Regions from separate parts of the Arthrobacter sp. UYCo732 genome, predicted to be linked through region 1. Evidence: riboswitches for the same ligand, from Rfam matches in the RefSeq annotation. Region 1 holds a riboswitch; the other holds the start of a gene.
What was found. A riboswitch is a leader RNA that binds a small molecule or an ion and turns the genes downstream of it on or off. The one in region 1 is predicted to bind thiamine pyrophosphate.

Region 1 (3,181 bases):
CCATAGCTGGTTTTCCCATCCCATGCCTTGCCCAGGGCCACGGTTTGGAGCCTGAAATGCCTGAGGGAGCGCTCGTCCGGGGCGGGCATGGTCCGCAGGATGCCTACTTTCCCCGTCAGCATCAGCTTGGCCGCCGCCATGCCCGCCATGAGGGAAATCTGTGCATTCCAGTCTTCCACCGGGAGCTGCGGCGCCGCTGCAATCCGGTAGCCGCCGTCGGGGGTCTGCACGATCTCCTGCTCCGGCATGTTCAGGCTGGCACCGCCGCGCTGCCGCTCCAGTTCAACGCGCTTGAGCCCCACTTCCCTCAGGAGCTGCAGCACGGGGTTGGCTGTGCCGGCATCGATGTCGGCCTGGACGCCCTTGTAGTCCAGCTTGGCCCGGCTGCGGATCGTGGCCCGCTGGACGGTGACGGTCGAAACCTGGGCGGCGTCGTCCAGCCCGAAGTCCCAAACAAATGCAGCGCACAGCTGATCGGCCAGGAGGCTGCCGGCTTGTTCGCTGATGACTTCAGGGTGCAAGGGGATGCGGCCGTCCGGGGCGTAGAACGTCTGGCCGCGGCGGCGGGTTTCGGCATCCAGGCTGCCGCCGGGGCGGACAAAAGAGGGCACATCAGCGATGGCATAAAGCACCCGGTAGCCGGCGCCGGCACGTTCGATGGAAAGCGCCTGGTCCAGGTCCGTGGACGACGCCGGATCGATCGTCAGGAACTCAACGTCCGTCAGGTCCGCGGCGGGGAGCTGGTGGGCTGCCACTGCTGCCTCGGCGTCGCGGACCGCCTCTGCAGGGTAGGGGCCCGGCAGTTCCAGTTCGGTCCGCAGGGCACTCAGCGCTGCCGCGAGGGCGTTGGTCTGCTCGCGGACATTGGGGGCCAGCCGATGATGTGACACGAAAGTCAGGTTAGCCCGATTTCCATGGATCGTGCACGCCCCGCCCCGCTGCGCGCAGGTTTCTTAGGATGCGGCGGCGTCCAGGGCGACCACGAGGGCGCCGGCCGCTGCGGCGGGGTCGGCGGCTTCCGTGATGGCTCGCACCACAACTATCCTGCTTGCCCCGGCTTCCACCACCTGCTCAACGTTGCTCAAATCGATGCCGCCGATCGCAAACCAGGGCAGTGTGGCCTGGGCGCCGCCGGCGGCGCGGACTGCCTCCGCTGCATAGCGCACCAGGTCGAGGCCGACGGCGGCCCGGCCGGGTTTGGTGGGGGTAGCCCACACCGGTCCGACGCAGAAGTAGTCCAGGCCGCCGTCGGCAGTCACCGTTGCGGACATCCGGATGGCGCCCTCGATCTGTTCGGTAGTGTGGGTGGAGAGCCCCACGGTGGCTCCGGCACCGAGCAGAGTGCGGGCCGATGCCACGGGCAGGTCCTTCTGCCCGATATGGAAGACGGGCGCGCCCGTCAGCATGGCGATGTCGGCGCGGTCATTGACGGCCCAGAGACGGCCGTGCCGGGCGGCGGCTGCCTGGAGCACCGCCAACAGTTCCAGCTCCTCGGCGGCCTCGATCCCCTTGTCGCGGAGCTGGATGATGTCCACCCCGCCGGCAAACGCCGCGTCCACAAATTCCGCGAAGTCCCCGCGGTCCCGGCGGGCATCGGTGCACAGGTACAACCTGGCGCTGGTGGGCAGGCCGTTGCTGGACGCCTCCGGCGGTATCTGGGCGGAGTGGCTGGGAGGGGTAGCGGGAGCGGAGTGTGCGTTCATGGAAACTACCCTAGTTCCCCTAAACTGGGTGAGTACTGCGGGAGCCCGTTGCAGCCGTCACAAAGCGGCCGGGCTGAGAGGGCACCAGAGCCGACCGCTTGACCTGATCCGGCTAGTACCGGCGTAGGGAAGGAAACACATGCTCTCCCCATCCAGCGGCGCACCCGCCAGCCCGCCAGCCAGTGCACCAGCCAGCCCGCCTTCCGAGCCAGCAGGCAGTCCCGATTTCTGCCACGCCGACGTAGCTGTCATTGGCGGCGGCGTCATTGGCCACGGGATCGCCTGGGAAGTGCGGCGCTCCGGCCGCTCCGTGGTCCTGATCGATGATGCACCCGGCTCCGGGGCCAGTTGGGCGGCAGCCGGCATGCTCGCGCCCGTCAGCGAACTGCACTACCAGGAGGAAGACCTTCTGGAGCTGATGCTCGAATCCTCCGGCCTCTGGCCCGCCTTCGCAGCCCACCTCGCCGGGGCCGGGGCGGGGGATACCGGCTACCTGACGACGCCGACCCTCGCCGTCGGTGCCGATGCCGCGGACCGCCGCGCGCTGATGGACCTGCGGACCGTGCAGCAGGCCAGCGGCCTGGTGGTGGAACCGCTGACCGTCCGGGAAGCACGGATGAGGGAGCCGCTCCTCAGCCCGGCGATTTCCTGCGCCTTGGAAATCCCGGCGGACCACCAGGTGGATCCGCGGAAGCTGGTGGCGTCCCTGCAGCAGGTCCTGGCCAGCCACGAACCCGGCGCCGGAACCGCTGTGGACGGCGCCCGCGGCGGGTTCGCCGTCGGGCACCGGGCCGAAGCCCTACTCTGGGATGCCGGACGCGTCAGCGGGGTGAAGCTGGCCAACGGCGGCACAGTCACTGCGGGAGAGACCATTGTGGCCAACGGCCTGCAGGCGGCTGCGCTGGAAGGATTGCCGGACGGGCTGCGCTTGCCTCTCCGCCCTGTGTACGGCGACATCCTGCGCCTCGCCGTACCGCGGCACCTGCGTCCGCTGGTCACCTCCACCGTCCGCGGCCTGGTCCACGGGGTGCCGGTCTACATCGTCCCGCGGCAGGACGACACCGTGGTGATCGGCGCAACCCAGCGGGAGGATGCACTGTCCGCCATCCCGGACGCCGCCGTGTCGGACCCTGCCTTGCCGGGCCCCATCACGCCGAGCACTGCCTTTTCACACACCATCACGCCGAGCACTGCCGTCTCCGCAGGCGGCGTCTACCAGTTGCTCCGCGACGCACAGGCCCTGCTGCCCGCCGTCGCCGAGCTGGAGCTCCTGGAATGTACCGCGCGGGCGCGCCCCGCGACGCCGGACAACGCACCCCTGCTCGGCCGTGTACCCGACTCCCGGCCCGGTGTCGGACACATCGCCGGGCTGATCATTGCCACCGGATTCTTCCGCCACGGCGTGCTGCTGGCTCCAGCGGCGGCGGCCATCTGCCGGGACCTGCTGGACGGCAGGGAGGATCACCGGTGGCACGCCC
Region 2 (3,181 bases), on a different contig from region 1:
GATCACGAAGACGACTTCGTAACAGGAAAGCTAACGGCGTCACGGTAGGTTGTCAACGCTCTGGGGGTGGTCCCCGGCCAGGGCGCGGTTTCCGCCCACTAGGCTCAATTGACAGTGACATTCTCACAGTCGGTTCCCGTGCGGGCGGTCGATTCCTTCTCCTGATCCGACGCGGTGTCTCGAAACCTCTGTGTCTTGAAACGGGCGGATTCAAGACGGCGCAAAGCCTGGGCGGCGACACCGAGCGATCACAGAACACCGCCACGAATATTCATCCGCGCACTGTGCCGAATGTTGACAGTGTGATGGGCGACTGTGGGGGATTGTCCCATCAGGAGTGTTCCGGTTTCAAGGAACTGAGACGGCCGGTCAGCGGCCTCGAAATAAATACGACACGCCATCCGATTCCTTTGCATTGTGAATGGCAGCGATATCTGGCGTCGTTCTGTCAGCGCAACGTGGCGGTCCAGCTCAGTGCTCAGTGCTTTTCCGTGGCCGCGGCCATCATCATCGCGGGTGTCCGGCAAGAGTGCCCCGCAGAAACGTAAATCGCGGGCCACGCACCCATTTCAGCCGTCTGTGGCGTCGCATTTGGTCCTCATCAGACCAGTTCGTTGCTTCCTATGCTGAGGTAGCGGTACGGGTGTTGCGCCCCCAGCTTGGTCCAGCTTCCAGACCACCACCTCGTCACCGTCCCGCAGGTGATCCCGCATCTTGTCCAGTTCGGGCCGGCTGGCGCTCGTTCCGCTCACGCCGTGACCGGTGAAGATCCGGTGGCAGCCGGCGGCATTCAACCCCGCATGCTGCCTGACGGCTGGCCGGGAACCGGGAGTTTTACGAGGGTCACTGCCCGGCGGGTGGAGACGGCCAATACTCATGGGACGGGATGCTCCATGTCCTCCGCCATGGCGACCCTGCAGGTGCGCTTTGGTGATTGGACAGAGGCCTTGACGGTGACCAAAGCGTGGCTGCAGGACAGTCTGCTTCATGCCTGGGAACTGCAGGTCGGTTCAGGCGCAGGTCCGATCCATCATTTTCACCAGTTATGGAACCCAACCGTTCCTGTCCCGGGTGAGCACCCGGTCCCGGGGCCTTCCCCGGGGTACCGGGCTCTGACGGTTCCGACGCTGCCGCACCAACGTTGCACCTCTGAGGGGGCGCTGTAGGTTGATGCGGACATTGGAGGTGTCTATTTTGGTGGTTTTAAGGGCCGTCCGGTCCACCCGGGGGAGACCGGTGCCCGCAGGTACGGGAGGCCCGGCGGTCGCGCCGTGGTGTCCGGCACGACAGCCGTTTGGGAATCAGGTCGGGCAGGGCACGGCGGCAGCACGGGCAGGTGAGGGCGCTGGTTTGGCCGGGGGTGGGTATAATCGGTCCCAGTGACACGGGGTGCCGGGCGGCTTGTTGGCCCGGCTGAGATGACACCCGTTGAACCTGATCTAGTTGACACTAGCGAAGGGATGTCCTGCAACGGTTCGCACGGTCCTGGCGCCCGGATCGCATCCTTTCGCCTTATCCGAAGGTGAAGAAACTGATGGAACTGGCAAAACAAATCGTTCTTGTGACCGGCGGTGGCCGCGGTCTGGGCAGCAATATTGTGCAGGCGTTCGCGGCCCGGGGGGCGCGGGTGGTCATCAATTATCGCCGCAGCGCCGAAGCCGCCGGGGAACTGGCCGCCGGTTATGGCCCTGAGCACGCTGTTGCACTGCAGGCTGACGTCACCGACTCCGGTCAGGTGTCGGTGATGCTGGAGCAGGCCCGGGCCCATTTCGGTTCCGCCGTCACCACTGTGGTCAATAATGCGCTGGCCGATTTCTCGTTTAACGGCGATGCCCGCTCCGGCGCCGGGGATATTTCATGGGCGGATTTTGAGGCACAATTCGGCGGCAGTGTCCGGGGGGCTTTGAACACGACCCAGCAGGCTTGGGAGGGGATGCGTGGCCACGGGTTTGGGCGCATCATCAACGTCGGGACCAATCTGTTCCAGAACCCGGTGGTCCCGTACCACGACTACACCGCGGCCAAGGCCGCCCTGCTGTCATTGACCCGCACCATGGCCAAGGATCTGGGGCAGCACAATATTGCCGTGAACATGGTCTCCGGCGGCCTGCTGCGCACCACCGATGCCAGCGCCGCAACGCCGGAGGAGGTCTTTGACTACATTGCCGCTTCGACCCCCCTGGGTAAGGTCACCACCCCGGCCGAGTTCGCCGATGCCATCTTGTTTTTCGCCTCGCCCTGGGCGCGGTCGGTTACCGGGCAGAACCTGGTGGTCGACGGCGGACTGGTCATGGACTAGGCGGCCTCGCGATGAACGGGAAACGGCAACTGCATCTGAACGCTTTCCTGCTGGGAGCCGGCCACCACGGTGCTGCCTGGCGGCGGCCCGGATCGCCGCTGGAGCAGCTCGGAGAGATTGGTTACTATGAGCGGCTCGCACAAAGCGCCGAACGCGGCCTTTTCGATGCCGTGTTCTTCGCCGACGGGCAGTCCGCCGGTGACGTCGGCGCCGGTCCGAGATGGTTTCTGGAACCGTTGACCGCGCTGGCGGCCATGGCCCGGGCAACGGAAAACATCGGGCTTATCAGCACCGTCTCGGCCACCTTTTATTCCCCTTTTCATGCCGCCCGGATGCTCGCCTCCCTGGATCACATCAGTGCCGGACGTATCGGGGCGAACGTGGTCACGTCCATGTTCGATGCTGAAGCCCGCAATCATGGTCTGGAAGCGATGCCCGACCACGCGCAGCGCTATGGCCGCGCCGCAGAGTTCATTGAGGTAGCGCTGGGGTTGTGGGACTCATGGGCTGATGATGCGCTGGTTCGGGACAGAGCCCGGTTCTATGCCGATCCGGCCCTGGTCAGGCCGTTGCATCATGAGGGCGACCACTTCCGGGTGGAGGGGCCCTTAAACGTGCCCCGGGGCCCACAGGGACGCCCCGTGCTGTTCCAGGCCGGTGCTTCCGGGGCCGGCCGGGATCTTGCCGCCCGGTACGCGGAAGGGATTTACGCCGTTGCCTACGATCTTCCCAGCGCCCAGGCCTACTATGCGGATATGAAACAGCGGATCGCTGCGGCCGGGCGTAATCCGGGGAAGGTAGCGATCATGCCCGGATTGGTGACGTATGTGGGCTCCACCGAGGCCGAAGCCCGGGCCAAACAGGACCGGGGGGATACGCTGC

Region 2: linked by a shared signal. The riboswitch ahead of ABIB45_RS18710 (3-oxoacyl-ACP reductase) and the one ahead of ABIB45_RS00230 (FAD-dependent oxidoreductase) in region 1 are both predicted to bind thiamine pyrophosphate.

Annotation. Positions count from the first base shown of each region.
Region 1 is NZ_JBEPPJ010000001.1:45,706-48,886, forward strand. It holds gene ABIB45_RS00220 (RNB domain-containing ribonuclease) at 1-890, opposite strand, end outside; gene thiE (thiamine phosphate synthase) at 954-1,703, opposite strand; TPP riboswitch at 1,731-1,850, shown strand; gene ABIB45_RS00230 (FAD-dependent oxidoreductase) at 1,843-3,181, shown strand, end outside.
Region 2 is NZ_JBEPPJ010000020.1:8,453-11,633, reverse strand. It holds gene ABIB45_RS18720 (recombinase family protein) at 570-878, opposite strand; gene ABIB45_RS18715 (bifunctional hydroxymethylpyrimidine kinase/phosphomethylpyrimidine kinase) at 801-1,166, shown strand; TPP riboswitch at 1,376-1,478, shown strand; gene ABIB45_RS18710 (3-oxoacyl-ACP reductase) at 1,535-2,299, shown strand; gene ABIB45_RS18705 (LLM class flavin-dependent oxidoreductase) at 2,311-3,181, shown strand, end outside.